Regions from separate parts of the Halomonas sp. AOP7-B1-5 genome, predicted to be linked through region 3. Evidence: predicted binding sites of a transcription regulator. Region 3 holds the regulator's gene; each other region holds the start of a gene.
What was found. The regulator sigma-54, encoded in region 3, starts transcription at its own class of promoters, with help from an activator protein. The targets are predictions, from matches to a motif close to TGGCACNNNNNTTGCTNT.
Positions count from the first base shown of each region.

Region 1: urtA (urea ABC transporter substrate-binding protein) is a predicted target of sigma-54. The motif match lies at 7,142-7,159, and genes of this name have one in related genera.
Region 2: ACT3XD_RS16095 (nitrate reductase) is a predicted target of sigma-54. The motif match lies at 4,789-4,806, and genes of this name have one in related genera.

Region 1 is NZ_JBQTDC010000021.1:45,653-53,441, forward strand. It holds gene ACT3XD_RS11690 (TonB-dependent receptor) at 1-1,116, shown strand, start outside; gene urtE (urea ABC transporter ATP-binding subunit UrtE) at 1,224-1,931, opposite strand; gene urtD (urea ABC transporter ATP-binding protein UrtD) at 1,931-2,767, opposite strand; gene urtC (urea ABC transporter permease subunit UrtC) at 2,764-3,942, opposite strand; gene urtB (urea ABC transporter permease subunit UrtB) at 3,949-5,565, opposite strand; gene urtA (urea ABC transporter substrate-binding protein) at 5,655-6,944, opposite strand; gene ACT3XD_RS11720 (tripartite tricarboxylate transporter permease) at 7,431-7,789, opposite strand, start outside.
Region 2 is NZ_JBQTDC010000039.1:2,359-10,147, forward strand. It holds gene ACT3XD_RS16085 (MFS transporter) at 1-971, shown strand, start outside; gene cobA (uroporphyrinogen-III C-methyltransferase) at 936-1,850, opposite strand; gene ACT3XD_RS16095 (nitrate reductase) at 1,810-4,545, opposite strand; gene ACT3XD_RS16100 (NAD(P)/FAD-dependent oxidoreductase) at 5,340-6,623, shown strand; gene nirB (nitrite reductase large subunit NirB) at 6,626-7,789, shown strand, end outside.
Region 3 is NZ_JBQTDC010000001.1:127,782-135,570, forward strand. It holds gene ACT3XD_RS00620 (KpsF/GutQ family sugar-phosphate isomerase) at 1-901, shown strand, start outside; gene ACT3XD_RS00625 (KdsC family phosphatase) at 927-1,469, shown strand; gene lptC (LPS export ABC transporter periplasmic protein LptC) at 1,469-2,041, shown strand; gene lptA (lipopolysaccharide transport periplasmic protein LptA) at 2,050-2,541, shown strand; gene lptB (LPS export ABC transporter ATP-binding protein) at 2,551-3,300, shown strand; gene ACT3XD_RS00645 (RNA polymerase factor sigma-54) at 3,424-4,839, shown strand; gene hpf (ribosome hibernation-promoting factor, HPF/YfiA family) at 4,962-5,270, shown strand; gene ptsN (PTS IIA-like nitrogen regulatory protein PtsN) at 5,275-5,745, shown strand; gene rapZ (RNase adapter RapZ) at 5,818-6,750, shown strand; gene ACT3XD_RS00665 (HPr family phosphocarrier protein) at 6,802-7,071, shown strand; gene pmbA (metalloprotease PmbA) at 7,075-7,789, opposite strand, start outside.

The sequences.
Region 1 (7,789 bases), on a different contig from region 3:
GGCAACTATCGCACAAGCGTTGGTCAGCTTGCCTTCGATGTCGAAAAAACATCGGCGGAAGTCGGGGTTCGCGGTCACTTCCAGACCGGCGCTGTCAGTCACGACATCAGCGTCAATGCCACCCATTATGAGCACGAGCAGCACGATTACGGGCGCAGAAGCGTTCCCGATGCGGACTGGATCACCAACCTATACAATCCGCAATGGGGCCCCGCCGCTGATTTCATTACACCGCACATCATGCATACAGAGCTACGCTTGAACAGCTACGGTTTGGCAGACACGCTCTCGTTTGCCGATGATCGCATACAGCTGACGCTCGGCGCCCGACGCCAGGAAGTGGTGAGCGACACCTACAGCGTGATGACCGGCACACGTATCTCCCGCTATGATGAAAGCGCGGTCACACCCGCCGCAGCACTACTTTTCAAAGCGACCGACCAGGTATCGCTCTACGCCAACTATATCGAGGGGCTCAGCCAGGGGGCCACGGCACCTATGACTGCCGCCAACGCTGGTGAGGTGTTCGAGCCTTACAAGACCAAACAGAGCGAGGTTGGCGTGAAACTTGATCTGGGTGATTTTTCACACACGCTTAGCCTGTATGAAATAAAGCGGCCCAGCAGCTACACCGACCTGGCAACCAATATCTTCTCGGTTGGGGGCGAGCAGCGGAACCGAGGAGTGGAGTGGAGTTTCTTCGGCAGTCCTCTCAGCAACCTGCGCCTGATGGGGGGCATCGCTTATGTAAACCCAGAAATCACGCGCGCCGCGAGCGATGAAGAACAAGGCAATCAGGCAACCGGCGTACCAGACCTGCAAGCCAAGCTAGGCACTGAATGGGATCTATCCGTAGCACCAGGGCTGACACTGACCGCTAATGCCACCGCGATGTCAGAGCAGTACATTAATAGTGACAACTCCCTATCAGTACCCGGACACACTATTTATGACGTTGGAGCACGCTACGCCTCTAACCTTTCCGGCTATCCACTCACACTGCGTGCCACTGTTAACAATGTGACCGATAAAACGTACTGGGCAATGCCACAACTCTCAAGCCTCGCATTAGGCGCCCCCCGCACCTTTATGTTTTCGGCCTCACTGGACTTCTAGACGACTGTAACAAGCGGTGCTAATGCCATAACACCGAATATTTTTCACTACTAACTCCGTAAAACCTCCCCACCTACGCTCGCCGAGCGGGCGTAGGTGTGGATAACTTAAACCGTTAGGTGCTGCTTGATCAGCTCGTTGGAAAGCTCGCTGATATCACCTTTGGCCACCGGGCGGCCGCGGTCCATTATCACAAAGCGGTCGGCGTATTTGCGCGCAAAGGGCAGCTTCTGCTCGACCAGCAGCACCGTTAGGGCGTCTTCGGCAATCAGCTGGCGAATCACCTGGCCAATTTGCGCGACGATATTGGGCTGAATGCCCTCCCCCGGCTCATCCAGAATCAAGAGTTTGGGCTCGATTACCAGCGCTCGGCCAATGGCAAGCTGCTGCTGTTGCCCGCCGGATAAGTCACCGCCGCGGCGGTGCTTCATCTCCTTGAGCACTGGAAACAGTTCATAGATACGCTCGGGGATTTTTTTTAGTCCGTCGCTGCGTGCGGCAAGGCCGGTACGCAGATTCTCTTCTACGGTGAGTAGCGGAAAAATCTGCCGCCCTTGCGGTACAAAGCCAATGCCCAGCCGCGAGCGCGCTTCCACGGCTTTTTGGGTTAGCTCAACCGCTTCGCTGCTCGCCTGGTAGCGCAACTGGCCACTTTTTACCGCCACTTCGCCCATGATGGCTTTCATCAGCGTGGTTTTACCCACTCCGTTGCGGCCCATCACGCAGGTGCACTGGCCAGCGGGTACGTCCAGGTCCAGATCCCATAGCGTATGGCTTTCCCCATAAAACTGGTTGAGCTTTTCAATTGCCAGCATCAGGCAGCCTCCTCGTCGTCAGCACCCAGGTACACTTCGACTACGTTGGGGTCGCTTGAGACCTGATCCATGCTGCCTTCGGCCAGCACACTTCCTTGGTGAAGCACGGTCACCTTGCGGGCAATTGAGCGCACAAAACCCATATCGTGTTCCACGACGACCACCGACTGCTTACCCGCCAAACCGGTCAGCAGTTCGGCTGTACGCTCCATTTCCTGCTCGGTCATCCCCGCGACCGGCTCATCCACCAGCAGCAAGCGAGGGCGCTGCATCAGCAGCATGCCAATTTCCAGCCACTGTTTTTGACCATGAGAGAGGATCCCGGCGGGCTGATAGCGCAGTGGCACCAAGCCGATGGTTTGCAGCACTTCGTCGATGCGGTCCTTGATTTCGCCGGTCATGCGCGCCGTTAGCGTGGGCAATATTCGTTTGTCAGTCGCCATGGCAAGCTCCAGGTTTTCAAACACGCTTAGCGCTTCAAACACCGTGGGCTTTTGAAACTTGCGCCCGATGCCGAGGCTCGCGATCTCCGGCTCGTTCATATGAAGCAAATTATGGCGGCTGCCGAACCAAACGCTGCCCTCGGTGGGCCGCGTCTTGCCGGTGATGATATCCATCATGGTGGTTTTACCCGCGCCATTGGGGCCGATAATGCAGCGCAGTTCGCCGTCATCGATGGTCAAGTTGAGGTTGTTGATCGCCTTGAAGCCATCAAAGCTTACCGTGACGTCTTCCATATACAGAATCGGGCCATGGCGAACATCAACTGGCGAGGCGTCTGGCGCCATAAAGTCAAACACCCGGTCGCGGGCTTTGAGTGATTGCAGCAAACTCATACGATAGCCTCCTGAGTACCCGCGCTGTCTGATGTAGCGGCACGGCGGCGCTTACGCAGAAGCCCCGCCACGCCTTTGGGTAGAAATACCGTCACGAGAACAAACATCGCGCCCAGGGCAAACAGCCAGGCATCGGGCATTACCCCGGTAAAGATGGTCTTGGCGTAGTTGACTAAAATCGCACCGATGACCGCGCCATACAGGGTGGCCCGCCCGCCAAGTGCAACCCAGAGTACGATTTCGATGGAGAACAGCGGGGAGAACTCGCTGGGGTTAATGATGCCCACCTGAGGCACGTAAAGCGCACCGGCCAGCCCCGCGATCATCGCGGAAACCACAAACACAAACAGCTGAAAGCGCTCCACCCGGTAGCCGATAAAGCGCGTACGCGCTTCAGCATCCCGTGTGGCCACACACACCCGGCCCAGCTTGCTGGAAACAATCGCCCGGCACAGGATATAGCTCAGCGCGAGTGCGACGCCGGTGGCCAGGAAAAGCCCCAGACGTGTGTCGTTGCTGCGTAGGTTAAAGCCTAAAATCTCGCGAAAATCGGTCAGGCCGTTGTTGCCGCCAAAGCCCATTTCGTTACGAAAGAACGCCAGCATCAGCGCAAAGGTAAGCGCCTGGGTAATAATTGAGAGATACACCCCGGTAACCCGCGAGCGAAACGCCAGAAAGCCGAACACCAGTGCCAGAAGCCCCGGCGCCAGCAGCACCATGGCAAACGAGAACCAGGCCATATCAAAGCCCTGCCAGTACCAGGGCAGGCTGTCCCAGCTCAGGAAAACCATGAAATCCGGCAGCTCCGGGTGGCCGTAGGTGCCCCGGTCACCAATCTGGCGCATCAGGTACATGCCCATGGCATAGCCTCCAATGGCAAAAAATGCGCCGTGGCCCAGGCTTAAAATGCCCAGATAACCCCACACCAGATCCACCGCAACGGCAAGCAGCGCATAGCTTAAGTACTTGCCGAACAGGTTAACCGTGTAGGCGTTAACGTGCAGCGGGCTACCTTGAGGCACCACGGTATGCAGCACCGTGACGAGCAGCAGCGCAGCCAACAACACGCCCAGGAAAATCTGCGTGGCGCGCTCGCCAAACGGGCGGGTGAGCCAAAACTGGCTTGATGGTGACGGGGTTGTTGAAAGTGACGGTTTTGAAAAAGATCGTGTCATCATGGGTTAGCCCTCCGCAGCCCGGCCCTTCTGCGGGAAGAGTCCACGCGGGCGTTTTTGAATAAACAGGATGATAAACACCAGTACGATAATCTTGGCCAGCACCGCGCCCGCCCAGGGCTCCAGCACCTGGTTGATCACGCCCAGCGACAGCCCGGCCACCAGCGTCCCCCACAGATTGCCCACACCGCCGAATACCACCACCATGAACGAATCGATGATGTAGTTCTGGCCGAGGTTCGGCCCCACGTTGGTGAGCTGGGAAAGCGCGACCCCGGCAAGCCCGGCAACCCCCGAACCCAGCGCAAACGTCATGATATCCACACGTGTCGCACGGATGCCCATGGAGCGTGCCATGGCGCGGTTCTGGGTCACGGCACGCACTTCAAGCCCCAGGCGCGTGCGGCGCATAATCAGCATCAACGCGGCGAAAACGACCAAGGCAAAGATGAGCACCACCATGCGGTTAATGGTTAGCGACAGCGCATCGTTGATCACCAGCGAGCCGCTCATCCACTCAGGGGTAATCACCGTGCGGTTAAGCGGTGAGATGCCGGTGCGTACCAGCTGCTGCAGAATCAGGCTGATACCGAAAGTGGCGAGCAGCGTTTCCAGCGGGCGGCCTTTCAGAAACTGAATAACGCTGCGCTCAATCGCGACACCCACGAGGGCGGCGACCAGAAAGCCGGCCGGGATGGATAGCACCAGCGCCAGCCCCGGCTGGCCGGGCAATAGCTGCTGCATCATCCAGGTAGTGTAAGCACCCAGCATCATCAGCTCGCCGTGGGCCATGTTGATCACACCCATCACGCCAAAGGTAATCGCCAGACCAATGGCGGCCAGTACCAGTACCGACCCCAGGCTCAAGCCAAAGTAGAGCGTTTCAACCCCACGGTTGATTTTCAGGTTCTGTTCCACGCTGACAAGCGCGGCGCGGGCGGCATCCGCAACTACCGGGTCGTCGCCATTGGCTGCGCGGTTCAGAGCCACCCGAGCACGGGGATGCAGGCTGCCGGTAAGCGCCTCGACGCCGGCCATTTCTCCCTGCTCGGCGCGATAAATCGCCACCGCCTGGCTTAGCCGGGTGCGCACCTGACTATCGTCTTCTTCCAGTATCAGTTCATTGATCGGTTCGACCAGCTCGCTGTCCACTTCGCCCAGCAGTCGAGCGGCGGAGGTGCGGCGGCGTTCCAGATTGGGCGAGTAGAGATCCACCACGGCAATCGCACTGCGCAGCTGGTTACGCAGGGCGTTATTGATGCCCACGCGGTCCAGATCGCGACGTGACATTTCACCCAGCGGTTCATTCGTCAAGGCGTCTGCCACCGGCCACTCGCGGCCACTGTTATCGAGTACGACAACAAATTGACCATCGTCGGCACGCTGCAAGCGGCCATCCAGCAGGGCCTGCAGCCAATCACGGGCGCGCTCGTCGTCGCTTTGTAAAATGGCGGTGATGGCCTCGCCTTTATCGCGGTAAGAATCAACATCCAGTGCGTCAAGAAGCGCAAGCGCAGCGGTATCATTAGGTGAGGAATTGGCGGTGTTTGTTTGTGCCTGCGCGGTGAGGGTGACCCCCAACAGCAGGCAGCAGAGCATCGCCAAGGAAAGGAAACGCCTCATAGGGTTCTTCCTTTGGTTATCCAGGTGAGAAGGTAGCGTGCTCCTTGCCGCGCCGGGGCGCGGCAAGGGAGATGTTTTAGCGCAGTTAATTACTCGGCGAGTGCCGCTTCGGCTTCTTCAGCGGCGGTGCTGCCACCGCACGAGCCGTTCACGACGTTAAAGTTGCCGCACTCCATGGGCTTGCGCCAATCGGCAATCAGATCACGCGAGCCGGGCAGGTAATCAGACCAGGCATCACCCGCTACCGTTGAGGGCGTTTGCCAAACGATGTCGAACTGGCCATTGTCCTGAATTTCACCAATCAGCACTGGCTTGGTGATGTGGTGGTTAGGCATCATCGCCGCATAGCCACCGGAAAGGTTGGGTACGGTCACACCGATGATGGCGTCTTTTACCGAATCGACATCGGTAGTACCCGCTTTACGCACCGCTTCGGCCCACATGTTGAAGCCAATGTAGTGCGCTTCCATGGGGTCATTGGTGACGGTTTCTTCGTCGCCGGTGTAATCGATCCAGGCGTCGATAAAGTCGTAGTTATCGTCGTTATCGACGCTCATAAAGTAGTTCCAGGCAGCCAAGTGGCCCACCAGCGGGCCGGTATCAATACCGGTAAGCTCTTGCTCGCCAACCGAGAAGGCGATAACCGGAATATCGGCGGCGTCGATCCCCTGGTTAGAAAGCTCGGTATAAAACGGCACGTTGGCATCACCGTTAATCGTCGAAATCACGGCGGTCGGTTTGCCCTCTTCACCAAAACGACGGATTTCTGACACGATATTCTGCCAATCGGAGTGGCCGAACGGTGTGTAGTTGACCATGATGTCTTCTTGCGCAATACCGTGCTCATCCTTAAGGAAGGCTTCGAGGATACGGTTAGTGGTGCGCGGATAAACGTAGTCGGTACCGATCAGCGCAAAGCGCTCAATGCCGACTTCATTGATCAGATATTCAACGGCAGGAATGGCCTGCTGATTAGGCGCCGCCCCGGTGTAGAACACGTTTTCTGATGACTCTTCGCCCTCATACTGCACCGGGTAGAACAGCAGGCCGTTTAACTCTTCGACCACCGGCAGCACGGCCTTACGCGATACCGACGTCCAGTTACCGAAAATGACATCAACCTCTTCCTGGGCCAGCAGTTCACGGGCACGTTCGGCAAACAGCGGCCAGTTAGAGGCCGGATCAACCACTACCGCCTCCAGTTGGCGGCCCAACAAGCCCCCAGCGTCATTTTGCTGCTCAATCAGCATCTCGACCGTATCCTTGAGAACGGTTTCACTGATCGCCATGGTGCCGGACAGAGAGTGCAGGATACCGACCTTGATCGGGTCGTCGTTCTGATCGCCGCTTTGGGCAATGGCCTGGGCGCTTGCACCCATCACTGCGGCGGCCAGTAGAGAAGTAATAAAACGGCGAGAAAGGACATTGTGATGTTGTATGGCCACTTGAATCTCCTTGCACCCTTTATAGCTGGGGCTTGTTATGAGGGCTTCGCGACCGAGCTGACTGCCATTACGCGTGATTATTATGGGTACGGCATCGACTCGGTACGTCCACGAGGACTTAGCCACTAGCATTTGCAAGGGGTGCGCCACATTGAAACAAAAGCTAGTATTAACTTTTAAATCAATTGCTTGGATATATTTAAAAAGCTACCATTCTGATCTTTTGCACTGCGGTAGCGCGTCCATGCATTTGCGGCGCACACTTCTTATGCACCAGGACGACGCTTTGCACCAACAGTGCACGTTAAGGCTTCAGATACAAAAAAACGCCCTAGGAAACTCCAGGGCGTTTTGGATTAGAGCTTGAAAGAGCACTTAAAGAAGTACCCAAAAAGTACTTAAAAAAGCACTAAAAAATGCTTATTCGGCAGCCGCTGCCGCCCGCTTACGACGCTTTTTCAACAGCGGTAAGCCAAGCGACAGTAACGCGATTACCAACAGCGAGAGTGAAATCGGCTTATCAATAAACGTCGTCCAGTCACCGCCGGAGATCTGCAGCGCACGGCGCATGGACTCTTCCATGATATTGCCCAGAATCAACGCCAGGATCAGCGGGGCCGCCGGGAAGCCAAACAGGCGCATGCCCAGGCCCAGCAGGCCAAAGCCCAACAGCAGCAGCAGGTCAAACACGCTAAAGCTCATGCCGTAAACGCCGATCATGCAGAAGATTAGAATCAGCGACAGCAGCAGCGGCTTGGGGAGGTCGAGAATTTTGGCAA
Region 2 (7,789 bases), on a different contig from region 3:
AGGGCATTTGTAGCGCGCTGCTGCTTTTATTGGCCCAGGCCAATCACGGTAGCGTTATTGAATTTTATGCCGTGCTGGCTCTGTTTGGCTGTGCTCGGGCGTTTACCGGCCCGACGCTGCAAAGTATGTTGCCCAATATTGTGCCCCGCGCTCAGCTTGCTCAGGCCATTGCGCTGAATAGCTCGATCATGAAAGTCGCGGTGATTAGCGGGCCCTTGCTGGGCGGCGTGCTTTACAGTGTGGGCGGCGGCAGCCTGGCTTATGCCGTGTGCTTGGGGTGCTTTATCGTCGCGCTGGCCTTACTGGTGCTGGTACCGGTGCGCTATGTCGAGAAAGCCAAGGTTCTAGAAAGTACCGCCTGGAAGCGCTTTTCTGCCGGCATTCGCTATATCCGCTATCAGCCGATTATTCTGGGCGCCATATCCTTGGATCTGTTTGCCGTGCTGCTGGGCGGCGTCGTGGCACTGCTGCCCATTTACGCTCAGGAAGTCCTGCACGTGGGCCCGGAAGGCTTGGGTGCATTGCGCAGCGCGATTGCGGTGGGCGCGCTATTGATGGGGCTTTATCTTGGCGTTCGCGGCATCAAGCGTCGCGCGGGGCATGTGATGTTTGCCGCCGTGGCCGTGTTTGGTCTGGCGAATCTGGTATTCGCGTTCTCGACCCTGTTCTGGGTATCGATGATTGCCATGCTGGTGGCGGGTGCGGCCGACATGATCAGCGTTTATGTACGCACCACCGTGATTCAGCTAGCCACGCCGGATGAAATGCGCGGCCGGGTGAATGCGGTCAATATGCTGTTTATTGGCTCAAGCAATGAATTGGGCGAGTTCCGCGCGGGCAGTATGGCGGCCGGGTTTGGCGTGGTGCCCGCCGCGGTGATTGGCGGCGTGGGCACGCTGGCGGTGGTCGGCCTGTGGATGCGCCTGTTCCCGACGTTACGCCGGGTCGACCGCTTCGATGATGCCCGCTGAGGCAAGCGCATTCGCGGGGCTGCTCGCCACCATACTGACCACGCTGCCTACCAGAATCACGCAAGGTGACGGCAGCGGATGGTCCGCCAGGCGTTGGGGCATGTCTTTAAGCGTACCCACCAGCGCCTGCTGTTCGGGCAGGCTGGCATTGGCTACCAGCATGATCGGCCACTCATCGGGCAGCCCGGCCTGGCGTAGCCCTGCACAAATGGCCTCTACCTTGGAAAGCCCCATATAAAACACCAGGGTTTCATCACGGCGGGCCAGGGTTTGCCAGTCGGGCGCGCCACCCTCACGGCAGAGCTGGGCGGTAATAAAGCGCAACTGCTGAGAGTGGCCGCGGTCGGTGAGCGGAATCCCCAGGCTTGCGGCAGCGGCAGACGCCGCAGTAATGCCGGGCACAATGTGCGCGGGCACATTGGCATCCGCCAGGGCGGCAAGCTCTTCGCCCATACGCGCAAATATACCGGGGTCGCCGCCTTTCAAGCGCACCACCGATTTGCCGGCGGTCGCCAGTTTGACCATCAAGGCGCCAATTTCCGCCTGCGGCATGCTGTGATGGCCGCTGGCCTTGCCGACGTAGTAGCGCTCGGCGGAAAGCGGAACCAGCCCCAGCACATCGTCGCCTACCAAACGGTCATACACGATAGCATCAGCCTGCATTAACAGCCGCGCGGCTTTCAGCGTTAACAGCTCCATATCCCCACTGCCCGCGCCGACCAGATACACATGCCCGGCCGTGCAATCGCCGCGTAGTTTAAGCGAAGGCACGCTTGGTGCGCTGCGCGTGGAGCGCTGAAATGGCGACAGCACACGCTGCGTAAAGCACATCAAAGCCTCAGGCCACTTGTGTAGTAGACGCTTGCTTAGCACGCGCATGTGAACGCTCCTCTTCAATCAGGGACTTCAATTCAGGCAAACAACTACCGCACTGGGTTCCGCAGGCAAGCCGTGCACCCAAGGCTTCCACGCTGCTATCACCGGTACGAATGGCATTAACAATCGCCGTTTGGCCCACTTGGTGGCAGCTGCATACCACAGGGCCGGTATCCGCTGCGCCATCATCACACCCCGCCAGCAGCCGGCGCCGGTGCTTATCACTTATGGCTGTTTCGTTAAAACGTGCTTCAAGCCAGGCAAGCCCCGGCAATTCGCGCGGCGGGCCAACCATTAACCACCAGTGCAGCTTGCCTTGCACAATAGCCGCAGCGCGCAGGCGACCCTTACCGCTGTCTTCACACCACAAACTAGCCTCATCGGGTAGCCACGTGGCGAGTAGCGCCAGCCAGTCATGTACCGGATTTGCATCAGCCAGCTGCCAGCGCTGACAGCCCTGCATGGGTACGCGCGCCCAGTAATCGCTTTTGCACCACGCGGGCACTTCCTGACTATTATCCCCTAATGGCTGGGCAATCAACAGCGTTGCCTCCCAAGCCGTGTTCAGCGGCGCCAGTGCCACCGCGCCGTGCTTGGCTTCCGGCTGGCCTGAAACGGGATCGGTGATGGCCTCCAGCATGGCGCCGCTACGCGCCGATTTACTGAACGCATCGCTCCAGTGCATGGGAATAAACACCTCGCCACGCCGCTGGGCGTTTGAGATACGCACTCGCCCCCGATACTCGCCGCTGGCGGCGGACAATACTGCCAGCTGCTGATCGCCAATGCCATAGCGCGCGGCATCGCTTGGGTGGAGTTCGATAAATGGCTCGTGGCGATGATTCATCAGCCGGGGCGCACGTGCCGTGCGTGTCATGGTGTGCCACTGGTCGCGAATACGCCCGGTATTCAGGCGCAGCGGATAGGCGTCACTCAAGCGTTGCCCCGGCAGGCGAGGCGTTATGGCGATGAAACTGGCGCGCCCATCAGGCGTGGCGAATTCACCGTCTTCAAACAACCGCGCCGTTCCGTGAGGCGCTGAAAAGGTAACCGGCCACTGAATCGGCGCCAGCGCATCGTAGGCCTCTCGCCCAAGCCCCGCCAAACCGGAAATATCGAAGAGCCGTTTGCTCTCCCCCTCATTCTCGAAGCCGGAAAGGCGCGCGTGCTCGTCAAAAATTTCATGGGGATGGCTATAGTCAAACGCCTCCTTAAAGCCCAACCGCTTGGCAACTTCGCACATAATCCACCAGTCGTGACGCGCTTGGCCTGGCGCGGGTAGCAAGCCACGCTGGCGTGAAATACGCCGCTCGGAGTTGGTCACCGTGCCGTCTTTTTCCGACCACCCAGTCGCAGGCAGAATGATATCGGCGTAGGCCAGTAGATCGGTATGGCTGGCGCATTCAGACACAATCACCAGCGGGCACTTTTCAAGCGCACGCCGCACGCGGGCGGCATCCGGCAAGCTGACCGCCGGGTTGGTGGCCATTATCCACAGCGCCTTTATTTCGCCCCGCTCAACCGCGTCAAAAAGCTCAATCGCCTTATAGCCAGGCGCCAGGGGCAGTTCGGGCATTAACATTTCCGTCGCCCAAAAGCGGGTGACCCGGCCGAGGGCGCCGGGGGTGTGGTAATCCATATGCGCGGCCAGCTGGTTGGCAAGCCCGCCCACTTCGCGCCCGCCCATGGCATTGGGCTGGCCGGTAATCGAGAAAGGCCCTGCTCCCGGCAAGCCGATTTTGCCGCCAGCCAGGTGGCAGTTGATGATCGCATTGCACTTATCAGTACCGCTGGTGGATTGATTGACGCCCTGGGAGTAGAGCGTCACGACATGGAGTTGGCTGGCAAACCAGTAGTAAAAGGTCTCCAGCCGCTCAGGGTCGATATCACATATCGCCGCCACGTCATCAATGTCGCAGTGGCTCGCAGCCAGCAGCGCTTCGTCGAAACCTTGTGTATGACGATCCAGATAGAGCTGATCCAGCTTGTTATTCTCAGCCATCCAGGCCAGCAGGCCATTGAACAGCACCGCATCGCTGCCGGGTGCGATGCCCAGGTACAGGTCGGCAATTTCGCAGCTGTCGGTCACGCGCGGGTCGATGACCACCACCCGCATCAGCGGATTGCGCGTTTTGGCGACCTTCAAGCGCTGGTAAAGCACCGGGTGGTTCCAGGCCAGATTCGAGCCCACCAGCACCACCAGTTCGGCCTCTTCAATATCTTCATAGTTGCAGGGAACGGCGTCTGCGCCCAACGAGCGTTTATACGCCGCCACGGCAGAAGCCATGCAGAGTCGCGAGTTGGTATCCAGGTGCGGCGTGCCTAAAAAGCCTTTAAACAGCTTATTGGCCACATAGTAATCTTCGGTTAATAGCTGACCTGAAAGGTAAGCACCCACGGACTCTGCGCCGTAAGTTGCGCGAGTCGTTTGCAACCGCTCTGCCAAGGTGGTTAATGCCACATTCCAGTCAACGGCCTGGCCATCGACCCAGGGCGTGGTGAGCCGGTCATGGTGGCCAAGGGTTTCGTGCAGTGCCGAGCCTTTCACACACAGCCGGCCAAAATTGGCGGGATGGTCGCGGTCGCCTTCAACCGCGCTGATTGTGCCGCCTGCCACAGTGGCGGTTACGCCGCAGCCGACACCGCAATAAGGGCACGTCGTGTTTGCTTTACAAGCCGAGCGTGTGGCCTGGGACATACTGATTTCCTCCCGCTTAAAAAGCAAAAAGCGCCCAAGCGAGCCTCATAAGAAGCCTGCCTGGACGCCGTTGTCTCAGGGACACCTGCACCGGTGCCGAATGTCGCACTGCTGGGATTGGACACATTTATTAATGGCCTGTCGTCTGATGGCGTTAGCGTTGTTATTTGCCCGTCAAACTCGATGGCTGCATTTTATTGTGCCGATAAACCCGTCTGTGCTTTGTTGCTTGTTACCAAGGTAATAGCAAGGCCTGCGCCAACCAGCCTATTAAAATAAAAATACCAGCTTAAACAGCAGGTTAATAAACAATAGAATATCTTTCGACCGACCGTGTAGACAGTTTATTTTCAAACGCTGACTACTCTCGGTGCATCTTTACCGCTTAGCGCACCAAGAGCGTGCGCAGGCTGAGCTTAAGCGGCTGAAAAGGCGCTTTCTTCAACCTATTTATTTAAATCAACCTATTGATAAGTAATATAAAAATAAATAACGAGCGATGTTTGGCTGATTAATTGCCCTGTACTGATTAGATAAATTCAAGTCTAGCTGGCAGCCAACGGTGGCTGCTCTGTGCTTAACCCACGAACGGGTTTGGCCTCAGCTACCGGGCAACGAAGCCCCTGATACGGTTTTCCTGGCAATCCACTTGCCCGGGACGCTAACTCAGGGGCTTTTTTATTGTTTTTTCTTCAGCGCTGCGCCACGACAGCATTTATCGCTGCCAGATATTTGTAGCCAGGTCTTTGTAGACAGGTATTGGCAGCCAAGCGCGAAACAGTAAGGAGCAACCCATGATCGCTATCTCTCGGTGCTCGTCTGATGATCACTTGGTCATTATCGGCAACGGCATGGCGAGCCAGCGTCTGCTAGAGGCGGTCGTTAAATTGCCTCACCGACCCCAGCAAATAACGGTGATTGGTGCAGAAGCATCTCCCGCTTATAACCGGATACTGCTATCGCCACTGCTCGCCGATGAAATGCCGCCTAGCGCCCTCACCTTGCGGGATGCGCAGTGGTACGCCAAGCAAGGTATCACCCTGCACTTAAATGAATGCGTGCTGGAGATCAACCGTGCAGAACAGCGCGTTGTCACTCCCTGCCGCACGCTAACTTATGACCGCCTGGTGATTGCCACCGGCTCACGCCCGACGCTGCCCGAGGTACCCGGCATTGGCCTTAACGGCGTGCATGGGTTTCGTACCCTGCAAGATGCCGACACGCTCGCAAAGTTTGCCTTGCAGGGCGGGGAATGCGTCGTGGTCGGCGGCGGGCTGTTGGGGCTCGAGGCCGCTGAAGGGCTTCGCAAGCGGGGTGCCAGCGTCAGCGTTCTACAGCGAAGTAAGCGGTTAATGAATCGTCAGCTGGATAGCATGGCCGCTGGGCTTCTAGAAACGACGCTTACCCAACGTGGCTTGACCATCTTAACCAATGCACGCATCAGCCATTTTGAAGACGACGGCGCGGGAAGCCTGGCCGCCGTTGTACTGGAGGATGGCCAGCGCCTGCCTGCCCAAAGCGTCATCGTGGCAACCGGCGTTACACCTAACGCAGAACTTGGCCATCAGGCAGGCTTGGCTACACAGCGCGCCATCATGGTTGATGACACGCTCACTACCTCCGACCCGCATATTCATGCATTGGGCGAGTGTTGCCAGTTCGAGCAGCACACCTACGGCCTGGTCGAGCCGATCTGGCGCCAGGTAGATGTGTTAGCCAACACGCTGTGTGGCGATGGCAGCGTCCGCTATCGTGAGGCGCCAACCGCTACCAAGCTTAAAATCAGCGGCCTGGCCCTCTACGCGTTTGGCCCCACGGAGGCCGCGCCAGAACATGAAGTACTGCATTACAGCGACCCGGAAAACGGCGACTACCGCCGCCTGTTACTGCGCAACGGAAGGCTTGAAGGCGCCGTGCTGTATGGCGATACCCATTCCGGCCCCTGGTATTTCGCCCAGGCGCTAGCCAAAACCGATCTGGGCGCCTGCCGCCAGGCGTTGTTGTTTGGTGAAGCCGATGCCAACGCCCTGCTTCTTGATACCCCACCCACTCCCTCATCGACGCTGGAGGCAGCTTAGCCATGTCCATCACCTCTAAACGCAACGTGATTATTATTGGTAACGGTATGGTCGGCCACCACCTGGTCGAGCAGCTGGTTGAAAACGGTGCCCTGTCACAGATGAACGTCACCGTGTTTGGCGAAGAGCGCCATCGTGCTTATGATCGCGTGCACCTTTCTGAATACTTCAAGGGCCGCGACGCCGAAGCGCTGGCCCTGTGTGATGCCGACTACTACGCAAGCCATGGCGTGACATTCAACAGCAGCGAAGCGGTGATCTCCATCGATCGCGCGGCAAAAACGCTAGCCACCGAGCACGGCCATTACGCCTATGATCATCTGGTACTGGCCACCGGCTCTTACCCTTTCGTGCCGCCCATTCCCGGTAACGATCGCGAAGGCTGCCTGGTGTATCGCACGCTGGACGACCTGGACGCCATCCGCGAGGCGGCGCAAAGTGCGGCCACCGGCGTTGTAGTGGGCGGCGGTCTGTTGGGTCTGGAAGCGGCCAACGCACTGCGCGGATTGAATCTGGAAACCGCGGTGATTGAGTTCGCCCCACGCCTGATGCCCATGCAGGTGGATAGCGAGGGCGGCGAGCTGCTGCGCGAAAAAATCGAAGCCTTGGGTGTTCAGGTACTCACCGAGCGGGCCACTCAGCGCATTGAAGATGGTGCAGCCAGCCGCCATCGCATGGTGTTTCAGGATGACAAAATACTGGAAACCGACCTGATCGTGTTCTCGGCGGGTATTCGCCCGCGTGATCAACTGGCCCGGGAGTGCGGCCTGGAGATCGGCGAGCGCGGCGGCGTAGTGATCAACGATCAGTGCCAAACCAGCGACCCGGCGATTTTAGCCATTGGCGAAGTGGCGCTGTGGAATCAGAGCATTTTTGGCCTGGTGGCGCCTGGCTATCAGATGGCAAAGACAGCGCTTTCGACGCTCACCGGTGGCGATGCTTCTTTTACCGGTGCCGATATGAGCACCAAGCTTAAACTTCTGGGTGTGGACGTCGGCTCGATTGGCGATGCCCACGGCACTCAAAACCCCGGCGCACGGATGTTTCGCTACCTTGACCCACTTACCCAGATTTACCGCAAGATGGTGGTCTCAAGCGACGGCAAGAAGCTCTTGGGCGCCATGCTGGTGGGCGATAACAGCGTCTACGACACCTTGCTTCAGTAT
Region 3 (7,789 bases):
TCAGGCCAAGCTTGATGAGAGCTTTGACCGTGCCTGTGAACTAATGCTGGCCTGTCAAGGCCGCGTAGTGGTGACCGGCATGGGCAAGTCAGGGCATATTGCCGGAAAGCTTGCCGCGACGCTTGCCAGTACGGGCACGCCGGCTTTTTTTGTTCACCCCGGCGAAGCCAGCCACGGTGACTTAGGCATGATTACACGTACCGACGTGGTACTGGCGCTTTCCAATTCCGGCGAAACTGCTGAGGTAACCGCGCTGCTTCCCTTACTGAAGCGTCTGGGCACACCGCTGATCAGCATGACCGGCAAGCCCAACTCAACGCTTGCCAAGCATGCCGATGCGCACCTGGATAGCGGCGTCGAGCGCGAGGCCTGCCCGCTTGACCTGGCACCGACAAGCTCTACCACGGCGGCGCTAGCACTAGGCGATGCCCTTGCCGTTGCTTTGCTTGAAGCCCGCGGCTTCACCGCCGATGATTTTGCGTTATCTCATCCAGGCGGCAGCTTAGGCAAACGGCTTTTATTGCGGGTTAAAGATCTCATGCATGATGGTATACGTTTGCCACAGGTAGCGCTTGGCAGCCCGCTGCGTGATGCACTGCTTGAAATTACCCGCCAGGGACTCGGTTTTACCTGCGTGGTGGATAGCGAAGGCCGCTTGGCAGGGGTTTATACCGATGGCGATTTACGTCGCACCCTCGATCAGTTTCACGACCTTCGTGAGGTGGTAGTAGACGATGTCATGACGCGGCCCGGCAAACGCATTAGCCCCGACATACTGGCCGCCGAAGCAGTACGCATTATGGAAGATAGCCGCATTACCGCTCTAGCCGTAGTCGATGATCAACAGCGGCCCATTGGCGCGCTGCATATGCATGATCTGCTTGCCAGCGGCGTTATTTAATTATTTTTCTGACAAGGATTCCTTTATGGCCCTCCCCACCACCCTGCTTGATCGGCTTCGCCATGTGCGCCTGCTTGCCCTGGATGTTGATGGTGTTCTCACCGATGGTCGCCTCTACTTCCAGACCGACGGCGTTGAGATCAAAGCATTCCATACCCAGGATGGGCATGGTTTGAAACTGCTTAAACGCGTGGGCATTCACGTGGCCCTTATTACCGGCCGCGATTCCCCCATGGTAAGCCTGCGCGCATCGGCGCTGGGAATAGCCCATGTGCATCAGGGCTGCGAGGATAAGCTCACTACGCTGAAAGAGCTTTGCCAACAGTTGAATCTGGATCTCAGCCAGGTCGCCTACTGCGGTGATGATTTGCCCGACCTTGCTCCGATCAAGCGCTCCGGTATAGGCATTACGGTTCCCAATGCACCAGATTATATGCATACGCATGCCGACTGGATTACTGATCGCCTAGGTGGCCACGGCGCCGTACGTGAAATCTGCGATACGCTACTCGAAGCGCAGGGCCACTGGGACGCTGTACTCGATACCTATTTACCCGGGCGCTCATAATGTTTAGCCGGATTAAAAGACGCGCCTGGCTCGCAGGCTTGGTCATTGCTTTAGGGGGTCTGCTGGTATGGCTGGATCCGCGCGGCCCACAAGACCAGTCAGTTGATCCGGCGGCCCAGGCCGAAGAGCCTGGCCACGTGCTGGAAAATGCCGAGATCACCCTGTTTGGCGAGTCGGGGCGCATTCAGCAGTCGCTGGCCGCCCCGCTGCTGGTATATATACCCCAAAGCACCATGGCCCAAGCGACGCAGCCTGAAGCCACTCTGTTTGACAGCGACAACCGTGAGTGGCTCGCCAATGCCAACGAAGGCGAGCTTAATACGGATACTCAGGAACTGACGCTGTCTGGCGAGGCTCGGCTTATCGCCCCGTCAGAAGGCTGGCAGCTAGATACGGACTTATTGCGCTATGATGGCCTGACGCGACACGCCTGGAGCGAGACGCCAGCGTTACTGCAACAGCCGCCCCAGCGCATGAGTGCATCACGTATGGACGTCTGGCTTGATGATAGCCAGGTCCGGTTAACCGATAACGTACGCGGGCACCATCCTCCCGTGACACAAACTCCTTAGGAGTCGCTATGAAAGCTTTTATTCGCACTGCGCTTTTTGCGCTTGCGGTGCCGCTATCGGCGGCGGCCCAGACAAGCCAAGCCCCGGTTGAAGTAGAGGCCGACCGTCTAGACCTCGACCAGCGTGCGGGCACGGCCGTATATTCAGGCAACGTCAATATTCGTCAGGGTAATATGCAATTACGCGGCGATCGCGTTGAAATTTTCCGTAACGATGCGGGTGAGCTTTCCCGTGCGATTGCAACGGGTGACCGCGCCTACCTGCGTAACCAGCTGGAAGACCAGGATACGCCGATGGAAGGCTGGGGCAAACGGGTGATTTATCACGTCTCTGAACGGCGCGTCGAGCTGATTGACCAGGCCGAATTGACTCAGGCGGGCGACAAGTTCACCGGAGGTCGCCTGGAATACTTTATTGATCGCGAAGTAGTGCAGGCACGCTCAGATGTGAGCGGCAGTGAGCCGCAGCGTATTCGTATGACACTTCAGCCAGCGCAATAGGAGTGGCCGATGGCTACTGTGGAATCACCACCAATCAAGACCCTCTACGCCAATCATTTGGCCAAAAGCTACAAGCGTCGCCGTGTGGTCAAGGATATTAGCCTGGAGATAGCCCAAGGCAGCGTTGTGGGCCTTCTAGGCCCTAACGGTGCGGGCAAGACCACCTCGTTTTACATGATTGTGGGCCTGGTGAAGTCTGACGCGGGCACCGTAAGTATCGACGAGCTTGATTTGACCCGCGCCCCCATGCACGAACGTGCCATGGCAGGCATTGGCTATCTCCCCCAGGAAGCCTCTATTTTCCGCAAACTGTCGGTGGCGGATAATATTATGGCGATCCTGGAAACCCGCAAAGATCTAGATAGCGCTGGCCGCGAGCAACGCCTCGAAGCGCTGCTTGAAGATTTCCATATTACGCATATCCGCGACAACCTGGGCATGAGCCTTTCGGGTGGCGAGCGGCGCCGGGTCGAGATTGCCCGCTCACTGGCCACAGAGCCTGCCTTCATACTGCTGGATGAGCCGTTTGCCGGGGTCGACCCCATCTCCGTCGGCGAAATTAAAAGTATCATTCGTGCCTTGAAGCAGCGCCATATCGGCGTGTTAATTACTGACCATAACGTGCGCGAAACGCTGGATATCTGCGATATTGCTTACATTGTGGGCGATGGTCATATCATCGCGGGCGGCAGCCCAGAGACTATTCTCAATAACCAGAAGGTCAGAGAAGTTTACCTGGGTGCTGATTTCCGTCTTTAAATTTATGTTCACTGCTAAACAGGGATCTGCAGCAGAATTATTATCAATGGCATGCTTATTGCACTTGCACATAAACATGACTCGCACTAGGGTAAAGCTTTCCGAGTAACGAGTGGTTCTCAGATGGTCATGAAAGCTTCTCTCCAATTGCGTATCGGTACGCAGCTGACCATGACACCTCAGCTGCAGCAGGCCATTGCCCTGCTCCAGTTATCCACATTGGATCTGCGTCAGGAAATTCAGCAGGCGCTGGATGCCAATCCGATGCTGGAACAGGAAGATGAATTCGGTGAGCAGGCAGCCGTTGAAACGCAGGAAGCGGAGTGGGCGGAAAGCATACCCAATGAACTCTCCGTTGATAGCGACTGGTCCGACACCTATCAGGATGTAGGCAGCTCAGGCAGCAGCACTGAGGGACCTGACTTTGAGCGCCAGGCAGCGGGACAAAGCCTGCACGGTCATTTGCTTTGGCAGCTCGCCATGACCGACTTCAGCGCACGTGAACAGCAGATTGCAGAAAGCTTGATCGACGCGCTGGATGCCAACGGCTACCTGACGCAGCCCTTAAACGATATTCGCGACGGGTTGCGCGCTCAAAATATCGAAGCGCTTAGCCAGCGCGAGATGGAAACCATTCTGATGCGTTTGCAGCAGTTTGAGCCGACCGGCGTTTTTGCCCGCGACCTGCGCGAATGCCTGATGCTTCAACTGGCTACCCTGCCCGATGACACTCCCCTGCTTGTCCCGGCGCGCCGTCTGGTACGCCAGTTTCTGGAAGCACTCGGCAAAAATGACATTCGGCTACTCAAGCGCCGCCTAGGGCTGGACGATGAGCAGCTAGACGATGTGATTGGCCTGATCCGCAGCCTGGACCCACGCCCCGGTAGCGCTTACGGGGTGACCGATGATAGCTATATCACGCCTGACCTGGTGGTACGCCACGATCATGAAGGCTGGCACCTGGAGCTTAACCCTGAAGCTCTGCCTCGCCTGCGCATCCAGCCCGACTACGCCAGCTTGATCAAGCGTGCCGACAAGAGCCAGGATAACCAGTTTTTAAAAGAGCACTTGCAAGAAGCACGCTGGTTAATCAAAAGCCTCTCCAGCCGCAACGATACACTGCTGCGCGTAGGGCGCGAAATCATCACCCGTCAAATCGGCTTTTTAGAGCAAGGTGAAGAGGCCATGAAGCCTTTGATTCTTGCGGATATTGCAGAAGCCGTGGAAATGCATGAATCCACCATTTCACGTGTGACAACGCAGAAATATATTCATACCCCACGGGGTGTCTTTGAGCTTAAATACTTTTTCTCAAGCCAGATCAGCGGTCAAGACGGGGGCGACAGCCACTCAAGCACGGCGATTCGCGCCCGGCTCAAGAAGCTGATCCAGGACGAACCCCCTGGCAAACCGCTCTCAGACAGCCGTTTGGTCACGCTGCTTGAAGAGGGAGGTATTACGGTGGCACGGCGTACTGTGGCCAAATACCGCGAGTCATTGGGCATTCCATCCTCCAGTGAACGCCGTCGCTTAAGGTAGGCTTTTAGGAGGTCTTGAGACAGTTTTGTACAAGAGAAACAGCAAAACTCGCGACAAGGGCTTTGCAACACCGTAAAAAGGGTTACAATCGAAATACAGTCCGATGGATAAGGAGTACGTCAATGCAAGTAAACATCACTGGTCATCACGTAGAACTGACTGACGCCTTGCGTGACTATGTTAATGAAAAGCTTGAACGCGTCGAACGCCATTACGACAATATCACCACGGTACAAGTAACCTTATCCATTGAGAAGGAGCGCCAGCAGGCGGCATGCACCCTTCATGCAGCAGGCGCCGACCTGCATGCCGATGCGGAAGATGTCGATATGTATGCAGCCATCGACGCATTAGCCGATAAAATCGATCGTCAACTCGTTAAGCATAAGGAAAAAGCACAAGCTCGCGCCCAAGGCGCAGGCGTGCGTTAACTCAATGACGTTGGAAACTATCCTCCCCCCGGAGCGCGTGCTTTACGATGTGCCTGGGGGCAGCAAAAAAAGGGTGCTGGAGTTTTTCAGCACCTTTATCGCTCAAAACACACCTAGCCTGGACAGCCAAGAAGTGTTCAGCCGACTGATTGGTCGCGAACGACTTGGAAGCACGGGGATCGGCAACGGCGTTGCCATTCCCCATGCACGTAGCCCTCACTGCGCTACGCCCATCGCAGGTTTTCTAAAGCTATCAGAGCCCGTTGATTTTGACGCTATAGACGGTGATCCGGTTGATCTCGTATTTGTGCTGCTGGTACCTGAAGAGGCCGATGATACACATCTGTCGCTCTTGGGCCAGGTAGCCACCATTATGAACGATGCCAGCACACGCCAAGCGTTACGAAAAACCAATAGCCAGCGTGAGTTGTTTGATTTGCTTATGAGTAAAATTCGTGAGCAGACAGCAACGTAGCCTGTAGAGCGTTTGGCATCTCTTCTCGCTTTCACATCCATGCTTTTACCAAAGCACGCAAAGAGAGCCATTATGCAACTGGTGATCATTAGCGGCCGCTCAGGGTCCGGTAAATCTATCGCTTTACAGGCGTTGGAAGATATTGGCTACTATGCCATCGACAACCTGCCTGCAATGTTGCTTGGCTCGCTGGTAGATGAACTTTGCGAAGAAGGCGGGCGTACGCACCTAGCAGTGAGTATTGATGCGCGCAATTTGCCTACGGCGCTGGAAAGATTGCCAACGCTGCTTGATGAGCTGCGTCAGCGCCCCATTGACTGCCAGGTCATCTATCTGACCACCGATGCGCGTATTTTGCTTGAGCGCTACTCTGCCACACGGCGACGCCACCCATTAACGCGTGATAGCCATATGACGCTTGAAGAGGCGATCACCAAAGAGGAAGAGACGCTTAATGAGATACGCGACTTAGCCGATCTTAGGATAGACACCTCACGTTTATCGGTACACGATTTGCGCCGGCGCATAGCCGATCAGGTCGCCCACCAGCACAAAGACCAGCTAACGCTTACCTTTGAATCGTTTGGCTACAAGCACGGCGTGCCCATGGATGCAGATTTGGTGTTTGACGTGCGCTGCCTGCCCAATCCCTACTGGGACCCAACGCTACGTCAGTACACAGGACGTGACGCAACGATTATTGCGTTTCTGCGCGGCTATCCGATTGTCGAAGATATGAGCAACGACATTCAGGCTTTGCTAGAACGTTGGCTGCCAGCTTATCAGAATAGTCAGCGTAGCTATATGACCGTGGCCATCGGCTGTACTGGCGGGCAGCACCGCTCCGTGTATATCGCCGAGCAGCTGGCCCAAAAGCTTGCGCCGTTAATAGGCGAAGTACAGTTGCGCCATCGCGAGCTTGGCCTGCAATATACGTTAAGCGGCACGCAAGCAGAGCCGCTTGATAAAGCTTCATTGGCAGAGCAGGCGCCTAGCGCTCAGTAAACGCATACTGCATACATCATTAATGACACCACTCGGAGAAAGGGAACCAGGGTGCCAGAAAGAACGCTAACACTTACCAATCAACGTGGCCTACATGCCCGCGCAGCAACCAAACTGGTCAAGTGCGGTCAGCAATATTCCGCCAGAATTCACGTGTACAAACAGCAGCAAATGGCTGACGCTGCCAATATCATGTCGCTTTTGATGTTAGCCGCACCTTGCGGCACCGAACTGCGTATTCACGCGGAAGGTGACGACGCCGAACACGCGCTTGAAGCCATACAAGCCCTGTTCGACGCCCGCTTTGACGAAGACCAGTAGCGCTTAGCTACCCGCCACCGTCATCGCATCAATCAGCCAACTACCCGTATGAACACTACCACGCGTATCAGTATCGCTGCCGATACCGACCAATCCTGAGAACATGCGCTCCAGGTTTCCGGCAATGGTGAACTCTTCAATTGGATACTGAACTTCACCATTCTCGACCCAGAAACCTGCCGCCCCGCGGGAATAGTCGCCGGTCACCCCGTTGACGCCCTGCCCCATCAGTTCGGTTACCCAGATACCCCGCCCCATTTCCTTGAGCAGCGCTTCGCGTGTTTTCAAGGGCGCGTCAAGGCGCACATTGCGTGCACCGCCCGCATTCCCGGTGGTCTGCATGCCCAGGCGACGAGCGCTGTAGGATGAGAGCATGTAGCTTGCGATGCTCCCCTGATCGATAAAGCGATTGTTGCGCGTTTGAACGCCTTCACCATCAAACGGCGTACTGGCCGTGGCTCCAACTTCCATGGGTCGCTCTTCAAGACTGAACCACTCGGGAAAAAGCGGTGTCCCCAGACGATCGCACAGGAAAGAGGACTGACGATACAGCGCGCCGCCAGCCAAGGCGCTGAGCAGATGACCGATTAACCCTGCAGATAGCGAAGGATCAAACAGGACTGGAAATGTACCCGTGGGGGGTAACTGGGCGCCTAACCGGCGTAGCGTGCGCGCAGCCGCCTCTCGGCCAACCTCAGCAGGGTCACGTAAATGCAGA